One region of the Aquitalea aquatilis genome, then DNA from elsewhere that is predicted to be linked to it. Evidence: predicted binding sites of a transcription regulator. Region 1 holds the regulator's gene; each other region holds the start of a gene.
What was found. Region 1 encodes sigma-54, which starts transcription at its own class of promoters, with help from an activator protein. Its sites were predicted from a motif close to CTGGCACGCTTCATGCTT; they were not measured.

Region 1 (5,212 bases):
TTCCAGAAACAGCAGTCGTACGTCCACGCCTTGCTGGCGCAGCTTGTCCACTTCCTGTGGCAATGCGCCGAGCGAAGGGCTGGAACGGGTATCCACGCTGATGGCGATTTGCTCGTAGCCATAGTCGGCATACAGCGACATGGCCTCATGCAGCATGGTGGCTGGCAGATTGTCCACGCAATAATAGCCGGAGTCCTCCAGCGCGCGCAGGGCAATGGATTTGCCGGAGCCGGACAGGCCGCTAATCAATATCAGGCGCATTTTCCTGATCTCTGAGGAAGTTGGTATGGCGTTCGATGAATTCACGCGTGCTGTCGATGCCACGCAGTTGCAGGATGTAATTGCGTACTGCCGCTTCCACCAGCACGGCCAAGTTGCGGCCTGCAGCCACTGGCAGCACCACCTTGCGTACGGTGACACCCAGAATGTCCTGGGTTTCGGACTGGATATTCAGCCGATCCAGTGCCTGCATGGCCTGGTCGTTGGCTTTGACCAGATGGATGATCAGTTTGAGCACCTTTTTCGGCCGGACGGCGGTTTCACCGAAAATGGTGCGGATATTCAGAATGCCCAGGCCGCGCACTTCCAGAAAGTCGCGCAGCAGGGGCGGGCAGCGGCCTTCCAGTGTTTCCGGGCCGATGCGGTAGAGTTCCACTGCGTCATCGGCCACCATGCCGTGACCGCGTGAAATCAGTTCCAGTGCCAGCTCGCTCTTGCCCATGGCCGAGTCGCCCATGATCAGCACGCCGATTTCCAGCACATCGAGAAAAACCCCATGTAGCACTGTTGAAACCGCCAGCGCACGCGCCAGATAGATGCGCAGCACATCCATCAGGTAGGGGCTTTCCAGCGGCGTGCTCATCAGTGGCACGTTATGGGTGTGGCAGTAGTCGCGCAGCAGCTTGGGTACCTGCTGGCCATTGGCCACCATCACCACCGACATGGTCTTGTGGAACAGCTGGTCCAGCGCGGTCTTGGCGGCGGACTGTTCCAGCCGGTTCAGGTAGTCGACTTCGGCCAGACCCAACACCTGTACACGGTTGGGGTGGATGAAGTTGAGGTGACCCACCAGTGCCAGCGTAGGGCGCTGCTCGTCATTGCCGATGGGGCTGTCGGCACCACCGGTGCCGGCCACCCAGGTCAGATTGAGCTTTTGCTGATTGTCCTGATACAGCCGGCGCACGGTGATGCTAGGCATTATTGGTATTCCATGCAGTGAGCAACTGGTAGAGCTCGGCGCGGTTGGTGGCAGTCAGCAATTGTTCGCGCAGCTGTTTGCTGGAGAAGAGCTGGGCCAGTTCCGACAGTACCTGCAGGTGCAGGTCGGTGGCTTGTTCCGGTACCAGCAGTACAAACAGGCTTTGCACCGGCTTGCCATCCGGCGCATCGAAGGGGATGGGGTTCTTCAGCCGAATGAAGATGCCGGCGGCTTCCTTCAGACCACGGGCACGGCCATGCGGAATGGCGACTCCCTGGCCCAGTCCGGTGGAGCCGAGCTTTTCCCGGGCAAACAGGCAGTCGAAAATTTCACTGCGCGCAATGCCGTGGGTGTTTTCGATAAGGAGGCCCACCTGCTCGAAGACGCGCTTCTTGCTGGCGACATCCAGGTCCGGGAGGATGTGATCCTGTGTCAGGATTTTGCCGATCAGGCTCATAGGAATGTGTGCACGCGGCTACAAAAACTGGCCAATTCTACGTTGCCTTCATCAAAATGAAAAAGGCTCCGTGCAAATAAAAACGGGAACCCGCTGGGTTCCCGCATCGTCGGTCAGGTGATTACAGGGTGGCTTCCGGTTGAACCTGCGGAGTCACGCGGTGTTCGCTCTGTTTTTCCTTGTGCTTGAGTACCTGTCGATCCAGCTTGTCCATCAGCGAGTCGATGGCAGCGTACATATCGGAGTCGGTGGCTTCTACGTGGATGTCCTTGCCGGAGAGGTGAACGTTGACTTCTGCCTTTTGCACCAGCTTGTCTACCGACAGTGTGACGGTAACGTCGATAACGTGATCGACATGGCGGGTGATACGTTCCAGCTTGCTTTCCAGAAATTCGCGGAGGGCCGGGGTTACTTCGAGGTGGAGACCGGTTACTTTGAGGTTCATACCCTAACTCCTTCTTGTGTTGACTGCCCGGTCGGGTCGGCCGGGCAAGCGGATATTCTTCAAGGCGTCCTACAATGCCTTGCGCAGGTTGACCGGTGGAATCTGCATAGCTTCACGATACTTCGCAACGGTACGTCTTGCAACCTGCATGCCCTGTTTACCCAATTCGTCGGCAATGGCGCTGTCAGAAAGTGGCTTGGCCGTATTTTCGCCGTCTATCATGCGGCGGATATGGGCCTTGATGGCAGTGGCCGAGCATTCGCCGCCACTGTCGGTTTCCAGGGAACTGCCGAAGAAATATTTCAGCTCGAACAAGCCGCGCGGGCAGAGCAGGTATTTCTGGGTAGTCACCCGGGAAACGGTTGATTCATGCAGTCCCAGCTCGTCTGCGATATCGCGCAGGATGAGCGGACGCATGGCCACTTCTCCGTGTTCAAAGAACGCTTGCTGCCTTTCCACTATAGCTTCCGACACTTTCAGGATAGTGTCAAATCGCTGCTGGATGTTCTTGACCAGCCATTTTGCTTCCTGCAGGCGGCCGGAAAGCTCGCCTGCACCGGCACGGTTTTCCGACAGCATCTGGGCATACAGCTGGTTGACCCGCAGCCGGGGTACGGCACCGTTGTTGAGTTCGGCCACCCAGCGGCCGCGGCGTTTGCGCACGGTGACATCGGGGATGACGTAGTGCACGTCCTCGCCACCGAAACCGGCTGCCGGATGGGGGGTCAGCCGGGCGATCAGTTGCTGGGCCTGGCGGATGGCGGCGTCGTCGACGCCGAGTAGGCGTTTGAGCCGGGTATAGTCGCGATTGCCCAGCAAACCGAGGTGTTCTGCCACGATCTTGCGCGCCAGGGCATGGCCGTTTTCCTGCGGTGGCAGACGGTCCAGCTGCAGGCAGAGCGATTCGGCCAGCGAGCGCGCGGCGATGCCGGCCGGATCGAACTGCTGCAACAGGCGCAGGCCGACCATCAGTTCGTCGGCTTCCAGCTCCAGTTCCAGCGGCAAATGACTGGCCAGTTCTTCCAGATCGACGCTGAGAAAGCCGTTGTCGTCCAGTTCTTCGATCAGCAATTGCACGATGGCCTGATCGCGGGTGGGGAGCGTCAGTTCGCCCAGCTGGGCCAGCAGATGTTCGCGCAGGCTGACCGGGCAGGGGACGTTGAGCATGGGGTCGAACTCGTCGTCGCCGTCGTTGCGGCGGCTGCCGCTGCCCCAGTCGGTGAGTTCGCCGCTGCTGTCGTCACGCGGGTTGCTGTCGCTGTCATTGCTGTCGGAGGCGGGCGTGCTCTCTTCTCCGGCCGCCGGCGTGTCGCTGGTACTGGTGCTGCCTTCTTGTGTCGGGGTGTCGTCGCCGCGTTCCAGCATGGGGTTGTCCAGCAGGAAGCGCTCGACTTCGGTTTGCAGGTCGAGGGTGGACAGCTGCAGCAGCTTGATCGACTGCTGCAGTTGCGGGGTAAGCGTGAGTTGCTGTGAAACCCTGAGCTGTAGTGACTGTTTCATGGCTTACAGGTGGAAGTGTTCGCCAAGGTAGACCTGGCGCACTTTCTCGTTGTTGACCAGTTCTTCCGGTTCGCCGGAGGCCAGTACCGAGCCGTCGCTGATGATGTAGGCGCGGTCACAGATGCGCAGGGTTTCCCGTACGTTGTGGTCGGTAATCAGTACGCCGATGCCACGTTGTTGCAGGAAGGTGATGATTTTCTGGATGTCGATCACGGCAATCGGGTCGACGCCGGCAAAAGGCTCGTCCAGCAGGATGAAGCGCGGGCGGGTGGCCAGTACGCGGGCGATTTCCACCCGGCGTCTTTCGCCGCCGGACAGCGACAGGGCATTGCTTTCGCGCAGGTGGGCGATATTGAGGTCGTCCAGCAGCAGGCTGAGTTCCTTTTCCAGCTTGTCACCTTTGTAGCCGGCGATTTCCAGTACGGCGGTGATGTTTTCCTCCACCGTCATCTTGCGGAAAATCGAGGCTTCCTGCGGCAGGTAACCAAGGCCAAGGCGGGCGCGCTGGTGGATGGGCAGGTGGGTGATGCTGCTGCCATCCAGGGTGATTTCACCTTCATCGGCGCCGATCAGGCCGACAATCATGTAAAAACTGGTGGTTTTGCCCGCGCCGTTGGGGCCGAGCAGGCCGACCACTTCGCCGCTCTGGATCTGCAGGGCGACATCCTTGACGACGGTACGTTTCTTGAAGCGCTTTTTCAGCCGCTCGACTTTCAGAATGCTGGGGCCGCTCATGGTGCGTTTCCGTCGGGTTTCTTGGCGGCAGGGGCGGTGGTGTCCCTGGGCTTGGGCTGGATGATGGCGGTGACGCGGCCGCCATTGCTGCTGGCGCCGCTGCTGACTTCATACAGCTCGGTTTCGGTGTTGTAGGTGATGACGTTGCCGATGACCAGATCGTTGCCGCGCTTGACGCGGGCATTGCCGGTGAGGACGGCGACATGGCTGACCGTGTTGTAGTCCAGTTGGTTGGCCTGGCCTTCAATCCATTCGTTTTTTCCATCCATTTTCTGGCGGAACAGTACCTGACGCCCGGTGGCCTGCATGGTCTGGTTGCCCTGCTTGTCCTGGGTGACGGTGGCGCGGTCGGCGTTCAGTTTCAACGTGCCTTGCACGATGATGACATTGCCCTGCCAGACGGTAACGCCCTTGAGCTGGTCGAGATTGCCGCGATCTGCACTGATTTCAATGGGTTTGTCGCGGTCGGCCTTTTCGGCGTGTGCACTGTGGCCCGCGCACAGGGAAAGCGCCAGCAAGGCCAGGCGGGCGTAAGTGCGGCATTTATTTTTCATAGGTGACCTTTGCATTGGACAGCAGCTGCAATTGGCCGGTCTGCTGTTCATAGATGAAGCCGACGGCACTGCCGCTCGACTTGCCGTGATAGAAGTGGGTCAGCGTGGCGGCCTGCGCGATGTGGCGCACGGTATCGATACGCATATTGCTGCTGACCACGCGGGTTTCCGGCTGGTCTGCACTGGCCGGCTGGATCAGCGTGACTTTCTTGTCAAACAGCGCCTGTCTGGTCTTGCTGTTATAGCGCCCGCTTTCGCCAATGGCGTGGTAGGCGAGCACACCGTTCTTGTAGCTTTGCAGGTCTGGCGTTTCGAAATAGGAC
Region 2 (5,212 bases), 1.4 Mb from region 1:
GCCTTTTTCGATTTCCACCAGCATGCCCTTGCTGACGCCAGCGCGGCGCGATAGCTCATCCAGCGACAGTTTCTGTTGTTTGCGATGTTGCTTCAGGCGGCTGGCCAGTGCCGCGCTGATGGATTCGGCATCGGCACCGGGGTCGGTCATTATGTTGACTGTTTTGGACATTGGTCGGTAATATGAAATGAATCAGTCACCAAAGGATACCGCAATGTCAGCCTTTTTGCCGTCAATCAGTCCGGAGATCGCCACGATAGCCCCCGGTTTTCGGGCCGTCAGCATCCGCGTGGAAGCCGCCGCGCTGGCTGCACCAGAGTTTGGCGCGCAGCAGCTGCGCGAGGCCTGCCTGTTTGTTCAGGCTGGCGGCGCGGCCTGGGCCGATGCGCACTTGCAGGCCTGGGCCGATGTGTTCCGCGCCTTTGGTGCCAAGCCACAGCGTACGCCGTGTTCGGCCGAGGCCCTGCGCAAACGGGTGCTGCGGGATGGCAGCCTGCCGGCCATTGACCCGGTGGTGGATCTGTATAACGCCATCAGCCTGCGTTATGCCATTCCCGTGGGGGGCGAAAACCTGGCGGCTTATATGGGCCAGCCCAGGCTGGTGCTGGCTGACGGCAGCGAGCTGTTCGACACCATGAAAGAAGGCCAGCCGGCAACGGAGTCGCCCGAGCGCGGCGAAGTGGTATGGCGCGACGAGCAAGGGGTGACCTGTCGCCGCTGGAACTGGCGGCAAGGGGTGAGAACCCGGCTGAGTGCTGCCGATCAGCATATGTGGTTCATTCTGGAAAGCCTGCCGGCCATGCCGCTGGAGGCATTGCAGCAGGCCGGTGCCGAGCTGGCGCAGGGGATTGCGCAGATGATGCCCGGCTCGGTCATCGAATCCAGCCTGATCACCCTGTCGTGAAGGGATGCCAAGGGTGAGTCTGCCAGGCTGACTTACATGGCAGCAGCCCGAACCAGCCAGGCCAGCCACCCGGGGGATTGGACGGGCAGGGCGGTTTCACTCAGGCTCGTCAGCACACTGTTTGCCACTCACCGCCGCGACCTAGCGCAGCGCGCTGATTTCGCCCAGGCGGATCAGCCGGGCGCGGATGATGTTGCGGCTGATGCCCAGCAGGCGGGCTGCCTGCACCTGGTTGCGATGGCAGTAGTTATAGGCGGCGCGGATGATGCTGCTTTCGATGTCTTCATACAGATTGCTGCCATTGGCCTCGAACAGCGCTTGCAGTGCCTGCTGTAATTGCTGGTGGGCATCGTCGCTGCCCGCACCGCCGCCCAGTGGTGGGTGGCTGCTGCTGCGTTCGTTGCGCCGGTTCAGTTGCAGCGAGGACAGCTGCAGGTCTTCGCTGCGAACCACATTGTGCTTGCAGATCAGCAAGGCATGGTGGATGACGTTTTCCAGTTCGCGGATATTGCCCGGCCACGGGTGTTGCAGCAGCTTGCGTTCGGCTTCGGCATGCAGGCTGATGTCGCCATAGCCCAGGCGCTGGCGGTATTCGTCGACAAAATGGCGGGCCAGCGGCAGGATGTCGCCGGGGCGGTCGCGCAGGGTGGGCAGGGCCAGATGGGCCACCCGCAGGCGGTAGAACAGATCCTCGCGGAAATGGCCGGCGGCGACGGCTTCTTCCAGCCGCACATTGGTGGCGGCAATCACCCGCACATTGATGGGAATGGGTTTGCGCGAGCCCAGTCGCACCACCTCGCGCTCCTGCAGGATGCGCAGCAACTTCACCTGAATATTCAGCGGCAAGTCGCCGATTTCATCCAGAAACACCGTGCCGCCATTGGCGGCCTCGAACCAGCCCGGCTTGGCGGCAAAGGCACCGGTAAATGCGCCTTTTTCATGGCCAAACAGCTCACTTTCCACCAGCGATTCGGAAAACGCGCCGCAATTGACGGCGACAAAGGGCTGATTTGCCCGCTGGCTCAGCGCATGCACATGGCGGGCGATCAGTTCCTTGCCGGTGCCGGTTTCGCCAATGATCAGTACATTGGCGTCGCTGGGGGCGATCAGCTGAATGCGCGCCAGCAGGGCGGTGGATTGCGGGTCTTCAAACACCTGCGCCGTGGCGCGGATGGAGGTGGTCAGGCTTTGCCGGTTCGGCAGGGTAATCAGGGGCATGGCCGGGCCTTCCGCTGGCTCGGCCCGCCGGGCCGATGTGGGTTTCAGGAATAAAACGTCGGTGTCGGATAGCTGCGAATCAAAGCCCATTCCCCTAACTCCTTTAATTTGTAATCAACCGGATCGTGCAAGGTGTGGGTGCGCAGATTGCGCCAGTGCCGGTCCAGACGCAGTCCGGCATGGGTGGCGCGCGCGCCGGTTACCTCGAACATCTGACAGGCCAGGTTCAGCCCCATCCGGGTGGCGGCCACCTTGGCCGCCGCAATATTCATCGCCACTTCGCCGCGTTCGCTTTCGCTCAGCGCCTCGCCACGGGCCAGTGCGTCCACCAGCCGGCTGCCCGCACGGTCGGTGAGGGCGCGCACGCTTTCCAGCCCCACCCAGAATTCGCCGTAATGACCCAGGATGTAGGGGTCTTCGTGGGTGTGGTCTACCTGTGCCGCCTGCCAGGGGCGGGCCTCGTGCAGGGTGTAGTGCCGGGCTTCTTCAAAAGCGCCTTCAGCAATGCCCAGATAGATATTGGTGAGGATCAGCTGCGCCAGCAGTGGCCGCAGGCAGGAGCGCGGTGTGGTGAGCGGGCCGGGTGTGTCGAGAATTTCATTGTTTTCGATGCGTACCTTTTCAAAGTGCACGCTGCCGCTATCTGTCTGGCGCTGGCCGATATTGTTCCAGTCCTGCTGCACGCTGATACCGCTGCGCCCGGTGGGGATGGCCGCCACCACGAGCTGCCCGCCCGGCTGGCGACGGGCAGAGACCACCAGCATTTGTGAATCCAGCGCGCCGGAGCAAAAGCTTTTCTGGCCGGAAAACTCGTGCCAGCCGGCAAGGCGCTTGCTGACGGTGCGCTCGTCCAGCGGATTGAGCGCATTACCCCAGAACCAGTTTTGCCGGGTGGTGATTTCATGCCAGGGCCGCCACTGTTCCGGCCGGCCAAACAGCTCCACCGTGGCCAGCATCAGGTGGTGAAAGGCAAAAACATGGGCCACCGAGCTATCGGCCTTGGCAAACTCGCGCACCACCAGCAGGGTCTCCTGCCAGTTGGCACCCATGCCGCCCAGTTCGCGGGCAATGGACAGGCCCAGCAGGCCGCTGGCGCGAATGGCATCGCGCTCGGCCTTGGGGGTGCCGCCGGCATGGTCGCGCTCTGCTGCGGTAGCGGCAAACTGACTGGCCAGTTGCTGCGCCAGCAGCAGGGCCGAGGCGGGTGTGCTGGCTGTTTGCGGTGCTGCCAGCAGGTGTTGGGGCAAATTCAAGCGTACATCCTTTATTGATCGGCTATTTCCAATAAAACAGCACAGATTTGGCTATGTTATTGGCGCGATGTAAACCAAGGATTTGTCAGGAATATATCTGGAATTTGAATTAGCCCAATTCAGGCGCTAATGGTGAATGGCTGAATGGTGCTGCCTGCGCAGCACCGTGTTTATTGGCTGCTGCGCAGGCAGCAGTGTCGAGTGAACCATCTGCTGCCTGCGCAGCAATTTCCGGCAGAAATGATATTTTTCCAGCTTGATTCAGCTGGCATGCAACGTGCTATTGAATATCGGGCAAAACCGCTAAAGGTTTTATTTCAGCCTCAGGTAATCACATGCACAGCCATTCATTCAGTATGCAATATGTTTCATTCGCCACACTGCACGGGCGGGTCCGTCAGGCAAAGGAGGGCGCATGAGCACCCAGCCGATTGGCCCGGACAGCCCGCTGGCCATTGCCCGCGAACTGGCCAGCCGTTTTGCCCGCAGCGCCGTGGCCCGTGATCAGGCCGGCGGCACGCCCAAGGCCGAGCGCGATGCGCTGCGTGACAGCGGCCTGTTGGGCCTGATCATCCCGCGTGAATTCGGCGGCCTGGGCGAGAGCTGGAGCACCACGCTGCAGATCGTGCGCGAACTGGCGCGGGTGGATAGCTCGGTGGCCCATGTGTTTGCCTTCCAGCACCTGTTGCTGGCCACCGCCCAGCTGTTTGGCCGGCCCGAGCAGTGGCAGCCCTGGTTCGAGCAAACGGTGCGCGAGCGCTGGTTCTGGGGTAACGCGCTCAATCCGCTGGATACCCGCACCCTGGCCACGCCGGATGGTGCAAGCTTCCGCTTTCATGGCGACAAGAGCTTCTGCTCCGGCGCTACCGATTCGGACATGCTGCTGGCCTCGGCACTGCGCAGCGGACAGGGTGGCTTGCTGATTGCGGTGATCCCCACCCGCCGTGCCGGCATTGCCATTCATCAGGATTGGGACAATATCGGCCAGCGCCAGACCGACAGCGGCTCCGCCCGTTTCGAACAGGTGCGGGTGGAGGCGGGCGAGCTGCTGCTGCAGCCCGGCCCCCTGTCCACGCCACGAGCCTGCCTGCGGCCGCTGATTGCCCAGCTGATTCTCACCAATATCTATCTGGGCATTGCCGAGGGCGCGCTGGCCGAGGCCCGCCGCTACACGCTGGAGCAGCGCCGGCTGTGGCCGGCCTCGCTGGCTGATCGCGCCAACAAAGACCCCTACACCCTGCTGCACTATGGCGAATTTCACGCCGCCCTGGAGGGTGCACGCCTGCTGAGCGACCACGCCGCCCGGCAGCTGGATGAGGCTTGGCAGCAGGGTGATGCGCTCAGCGAAGCCGGGCGCGGTCAGCTGGCGGTGCAGATTGCCGCCGCCAAGGTGCATGCCAGCCGCAGCGGGCTGGACCTCACCAGCCGCATTTTCGATGTAACCGGCGCGCGCGCCACCAGTGCAGCCCTGCGGCTGGACCGCTTCTGGCGCAATTTGCGCGTGCACAGCCTGCACGACCCGCTGGATTACAAGCTGCAAGAGCTGGGTGACTGGGCACTGAATGGCCAGTACCCAACCCCCTCGTTTTATTCCTGAGACCCAAGATGACCCAGAACCTGCAAGCAGTTGAAGACGATTTTGACAGTGTGGAACAAGCCATTGCCGCCATTGCCGCCGGTGGCTTTGCCGTGGTGGTGGACGATACCGACCGCGAAAACGAAGGCGACCTGATCATTGCCGCCGAAAAAATCACCCCGCAGCAAATGGCCTTTCTGGTGCGTTACAGCAGTGGCGTGGTATGCGTGGCACTGACTGGCGAGCGGCTGGATCAGCTGC
Region 3 (5,212 bases), 1.8 Mb from region 1:
GGATTCGGCCTTGATCAGGGTACGATTGGCGATGGTCACCTTGGCCGGCTTCTGCTCCAGAATCGGTTCCAGCACACCGCGCACGGCACCGCCGGCACCCAGGATCAGGATGCTCTTGCCCGCCATGGGGAAATCCAGATTGTCCACGATGTCGCGCACCAGTCCAACGCCATCGGTATTGTCGCCAAACACCTTGCCATCACGGAAAGTCAGGGTATTCACCGCTTCGGCAGCGCGGGCGCGCTCGGTGACCTCCTGGGCAAAGCGGAAGGCATCCCCCTTGAACGGCAGGGTGACATTCAGCCCCAGGCCGCCGGCCCGGACAAATTCACTGACTACTTCGTTGAACTTGCCCAGCTCGGCAAACAGCTTTTCGTACTGGATGGACTCACCGGTGGCACTGGCGAATTCATTGTGGATAAACGGCGACTGGCTATGGGAAACGGGGTTACCGATGACGGCGTAACGGTTGATCATGATCAGCTTTCTTGGATTCCTGTGGTGCTTCCGCGTCGTGCGGTTCATCTGCTGAGGTAGCACTTTGCCGTGTAACGTCATAAACATCAACCGGTCAATACCCCTGTCCCAACAATAAGGTCGTGCTCAGCCCTGCACCCAGGGCAGGCCATGCGCCTTCCAGCCTGTCAGCAGGCCACGATGCTCATGCTCGTCCTTGTCACCCTCGAAACCCTCCAGCACGTTGTAAACCCGGGTATAACCAGCTGCACGGGCTTGCGTGGCGGCCTCGTGTGAGCGCACGCCGCTGCGGCACATCAGCAACAGCACAGCCTGCTTGTCGACTGCACCTTGCAGCTGCTCGACAAACTGCACATTGACTTGCATGCCGGGGAAGCTGCGCAGCTCGATACGCAAGGCACCGGGCACCACGCCGACAAACTGCCATTCGGCCGCACTGCGCACATCCACCAGTACCGCGCCGGGCAGATGCTGAGCCAGATAATGCGCTTCGGGTGGAGTGAGCGCGCCCTGATAGGGCAGTTGCTGGGCAGCTGCACGCTCGGCAGCCGTTTGCAGGATCAAATCGGTCTGGTCCATTGCTTTCCTCTCTTTGTAATAGGGGCATGCCACGATGCCGTCAGGGCATCTACCATCACCCGCCGGCGTTATGCACAGATATAGTGCACTCGCACCACGGAATGCATTATTTTGGTGCATTCATAAGCGCTAGCCGTGTACCAAGCCCTGTGACACAATGATTACATTAGTGTTCGTACCCTGGCACGCTTCATGCTTCCAGTGAGGCGTACCATCTTTATCAAGCAATATTGCTTTCGATGCACGTTGCCTTTAGGAGAACATTCATGGCGGTTGCAGACGTAGTCAAGCTGATTCAAGAAAACGACGTCAAGTTCGTAGACCTGCGCTTTACTGATACCCGTGGTAAAGAACAACACGTTACCATCCCGGCACACGTTCTGCTGGAAGATGCTGATGAATGGTTCGAGCACGGCCACGCCTTCGACGGCTCCTCCATCGCAGGCTGGAAAGGCATTCAGGCCTCCGACATGCTGCTGATGGCTGACCCGGCTACCGCCAAGATTGACCCCTTCTTCGACGAAGCGACCGTATTCATGTCGTGTGACGTGATCGACCCGGCCGACGGCAAGGGTTACGACCGCGATCCGCGCTCCATCGCCAAGCGCGCCGAAGCCTACCTGAAGGCATCCGGCATGGGCGACACCGCCTACTTTGGCCCGGAACCGGAATTCTTCGTCTTCGACAGCATCACCTGGGGCACCGACATGTCCGGCTGCTTCGTGAAGATCAAGTCCGAAGAAGCTGCCTGGGCCTCCGCTGAAGAATTCGAAGGTGGCAACACCGGTCACCGTCCGGGTGTCAAGGGTGGTTACTTCCCGGTTCCGCCGGTTGACTCCGCGCAAGACCTGCGTTCCGCCATGGTTCTGCTGCTGGAAGAACTGGGTGTGCCGGTTGAAGTGCATCACCACGAAGTGGCCACCGCCGGCCAGATGGAAATCGGTACCAAGTTCAGCACCCTGACCCAGCGTGCCGACTGGACCCAGATCCTGAAATACGTGGTACAGAACGTGGCACACAGCTACGGCAAGACCGCTACCTTCATGCCCAAGCCCATCGTTGGCGACAACGGTTCCGGCATGCACGTACACCAGTCCATCTGGAAAGACGGCAAGAACCTGTTTGCCGGTGACGGCTACGCTGGCCTGTCCGAAACCGCCCTGTACTATATCGGCGGTATCATCAAGCACGCCAAGGCACTGAACGCCATCACCAACCCGGGCACCAACTCCTACAAGCGTCTGGTACCGCATTACGAAGCCCCGGTAAAACTGGCTTACTCCGCCAAGAACCGTTCCGCTTCCATCCGTATCCCGCACGTAGCCAATCCGAAGGGCCGTCGTATCGAAGCCCGCTTCCCGGATCCGCTGGCTAACCCGTACCTGTGCTTCTCCGCTCTGCTGATGGCCGGTCTGGATGGTATCCAGAACAAGATCCACCCGGGCGATGCTGCTGACAAGAACCTGTACGACCTGCCGCCGGAAGAAGACAAGCTGATCCCGACCGTATGCGCCAGCCTGGACGAAGCCCTGGCCGCGCTGGACGCAGACCGCGACTTCCTGACCCGTGGCGGTGTGTTCTCCAACGAGTGGATCGACGCCTACATCGAACTGAAGATGCAGGAAGTGAACCTGACTCGCATGACGACCCACCCGGTCGAATTCGCGATGTACTACTCGCTGTAATGGCAAGCCGCCGCCGGAGCATTCCGGCGGCTATGGCAAAACCCGCATGGCTCATGGCCATGCGGGTTTTTTCATGTCATCCGGCCAAGCACAAGCCGAGCGAGGCCGACCGGCAGCCTTTCCTGATCATGTAGCACCAGACGGCAGAACAAGAAGGCAGGGGACCAACGCACCCTTGCCCCCAGCCAAACGACAGGCCGATGTGACGCGGGCCGGGCTTTTGCTTATCATATCGCCACTACCATCCTGTATTTCCTTGCTGATGCGGACTCCCATGAAAACGCTTGCCTTTTGTCTGCTGCTCAGTTGCAGCCTCGCCCAGGCCGAGGTGTACAAATACATAGACGCCAACGGCAATGTCACCTTCACCAATGTGCCGATCAAGGGTGCCAAGCCCATGCATCTGGCACCACTGTCCACCTATGGCAACAGCAGCAAGAGCAAGCCGGCGGCTAATGCAGGCAGCAAATCGGCCTCCACCCCGGATGGCTACCCCAATGTCGACAATGGCACCCAGAACAAGCGCGACCAAGGCCGACGCAAGATTCTGGAAAACGAGCTGGCCAATGAGCAGAAAGCGCTGGCTGACGCCCAGAAGGCTTACACCGACGGTGCCGCCACCCGTAATGGCGATGAAACCCGCAACTACCAGAAATACCTCGACCGGGTGCAGAAGCTGAAAGACGCGGTGACCGAGCGGCAGAAGAATGTTGATGCACTGCGCCGCGAATTGGGGCAGGCCACATCCTCTGCACAATAATGGTGCATAATTAACTCCGTAATCGTGCATTCGCTGTGCTCTGGCTTGGCGTGCTTATTGCTAACAGCACCAGGCACAGCCCTCTTCGATCCGGAGCACCATGAACTCTCCCAGCTTTGCCGGCCTGGAATTACTCGACACCCCGGTTCTGATCACCAGAGCCGACGGCGTACTGGAATTCGCCAATCCCGCGTGTGAAAACCTGTTGGCCATCGGCCGGCGCGAGCTGTTGCGCCACACCCTGTTCGAGCTGTTTCAGGACAGCCCGGCCCTGCGCCAGGCACTGAGCACCGCCCTGCAGCACAACGCTGGCTACATCGAGCACGATCTGGAGCTGCGCACCCCGCATGGCGAGCAGCCGCTGCATATCGCCCTGTCGGTGACGCCGGTGGATGCCGAAAGCCGGCTGGCGCTGGTGGAATTGCGGCCACTCGACCAGCAGCTGAAAATCGCCAACGAAGAGCGCCTGTTGCTGCAACAGCAGGCCAATCGCGAGCTAATCCGCAATCTGGCCCATGAAATCAAGAATCCGCTGGGCGGTATTCGCGGTGCGGCACAGCTGCTGGAACACGAGCTGTCCGACCGGCCGGAGCTGAAGGAATACACCGAAGTCATCCAGGAAGAAGCGCTGCGCCTGCAGTCGCTGGTTGACCGCCTGCTGGCCCCGCATCGCCGCCATGTCCGCAGCGAAATCAATATCCACGAAGTGCTGGAACGGGTGCGCAGCATTGCCCTGGCCGAGTATCCACAAGGCCTGTCCATCCGTCGCGACTACGACACCAGCCTGCCGCACATGGTGGCGGACAAGGAGCAGCTGATCCAGGTGGTGTTGAATATCGTCAAGAACGCCATCCAGGCCATGAAGGCCAGCGGCGAGGTGATTTTGCGCACCCGCGTGGCCCGTCAGGTGACGCTGGCGCGCAAGCGTCACGGGCTGGCATTAAAATTGCAGATTGTCGACAACGGCCCCGGCATTCCGGAGGAAATCAGGGATCACATTTTCTATCCGCTGGTGACCGGACGCGCCGAAGGCACCGGTCTGGGGCTGACACTGGCCCAGGCCTATGTGCACCAGCATGGCGGCAGCATCGAATTCGAATCCCGCCCCGGCCAGACCTGCTTTACCGTAATGCTGCCTTTCAGCAATACGGATTGAACCCAAATAACAGAAACGAGGGCTGCTATGAATAACCCGGTGTGGATCATCGATGACGACAAGGCCATCCGCTGGGTACTGGAAAAGGCACTCGGCCGCAGCGGCATCGGCTTTGACAGCTTTTCCAGTGCAGACGACGCACTCAATGCCCTGTATGACAACACCCCGCGCGTCATCATTTCCGATATCCGCATGCCCGGCACGGATGGTCTGAAGTTCCTGTCGCGGGTCAAGGCCGACCACCCGCAGCTGCCGGTCATCATCATGACCGCGCACTCCGACCTGGATTCGGCCGTGGCCGCCTTTCAGGGCGGGGCCTTCGAATACCTGCCCAAGCCCTTTGATGTCGACCAGGCAGTACAGCTGATCGAACGCGCGCTGGCTGAGAGCAATAGCCAGATCGAAGCCAGCGGCGGCGTGGAAGCCATGCCGGTGCTGCTAGGCCAGGCCCCGGCCATGCAAGACGTATTCCGCGCCATCGGCCGGCTGTCGCAATCACATGTCACCGTGCTGATTACCGGTGAATCCGGTACCGGCAAGGAAAGAGTGGCCGAG

Region 2: FAZ30_RS15785 (acyl-CoA dehydrogenase family protein) is a predicted target of sigma-54. The motif match lies at 3,642-3,659, and genes of this name have one in related genera.
Region 3: glnL (nitrogen regulation protein NR(II)) is a predicted target of sigma-54. The motif match lies at 3,547-3,564, and genes of this name have one in related genera.

What each region holds. Positions count from the first base shown of each region.
Region 1 covers NZ_CP039731.1:2,004,024-2,009,235, forward strand. Annotated here, with positions in the region: gene rapZ (RNase adapter RapZ) at 1-261, opposite strand, end outside; gene hprK (HPr(Ser) kinase/phosphatase) at 242-1,198, opposite strand; gene ptsN (PTS IIA-like nitrogen regulatory protein PtsN) at 1,191-1,655, opposite strand; gene hpf (ribosome hibernation-promoting factor, HPF/YfiA family) at 1,777-2,100, opposite strand; gene FAZ30_RS09405 (RNA polymerase factor sigma-54) at 2,170-3,600, opposite strand; gene lptB (LPS export ABC transporter ATP-binding protein) at 3,604-4,335, opposite strand; gene lptA (lipopolysaccharide transport periplasmic protein LptA) at 4,332-4,889, opposite strand; gene lptC (LPS export ABC transporter periplasmic protein LptC) at 4,879-5,212, opposite strand, start outside.
Region 2 covers NZ_CP039731.1:3,371,199-3,376,410, reverse strand. Annotated here, with positions in the region: gene FAZ30_RS15800 (helix-turn-helix domain-containing protein) at 1-150, opposite strand, end outside; gene FAZ30_RS15795 (B3/B4 domain-containing protein) at 215-904, shown strand; gene FAZ30_RS15790 (sigma-54 interaction domain-containing protein) at 1,046-2,212, opposite strand; gene FAZ30_RS15785 (acyl-CoA dehydrogenase family protein) at 2,167-3,375, opposite strand; gene FAZ30_RS15780 (acyl-CoA dehydrogenase family protein) at 3,791-4,972, shown strand; gene ribB (3,4-dihydroxy-2-butanone-4-phosphate synthase) at 4,981-5,212, shown strand, end outside.
Region 3 covers NZ_CP039731.1:220,875-226,086, forward strand. Annotated here, with positions in the region: gene aroE (shikimate dehydrogenase) at 1-477, opposite strand, end outside; gene FAZ30_RS01060 (rhodanese-like domain-containing protein) at 604-1,056, opposite strand; gene glnA (type I glutamate--ammonia ligase) at 1,323-2,741, shown strand; gene FAZ30_RS01070 (DUF4124 domain-containing protein) at 3,016-3,501, shown strand; gene glnL (nitrogen regulation protein NR(II)) at 3,602-4,657, shown strand; gene ntrC (nitrogen regulation protein NR(I)) at 4,685-5,212, shown strand, end outside.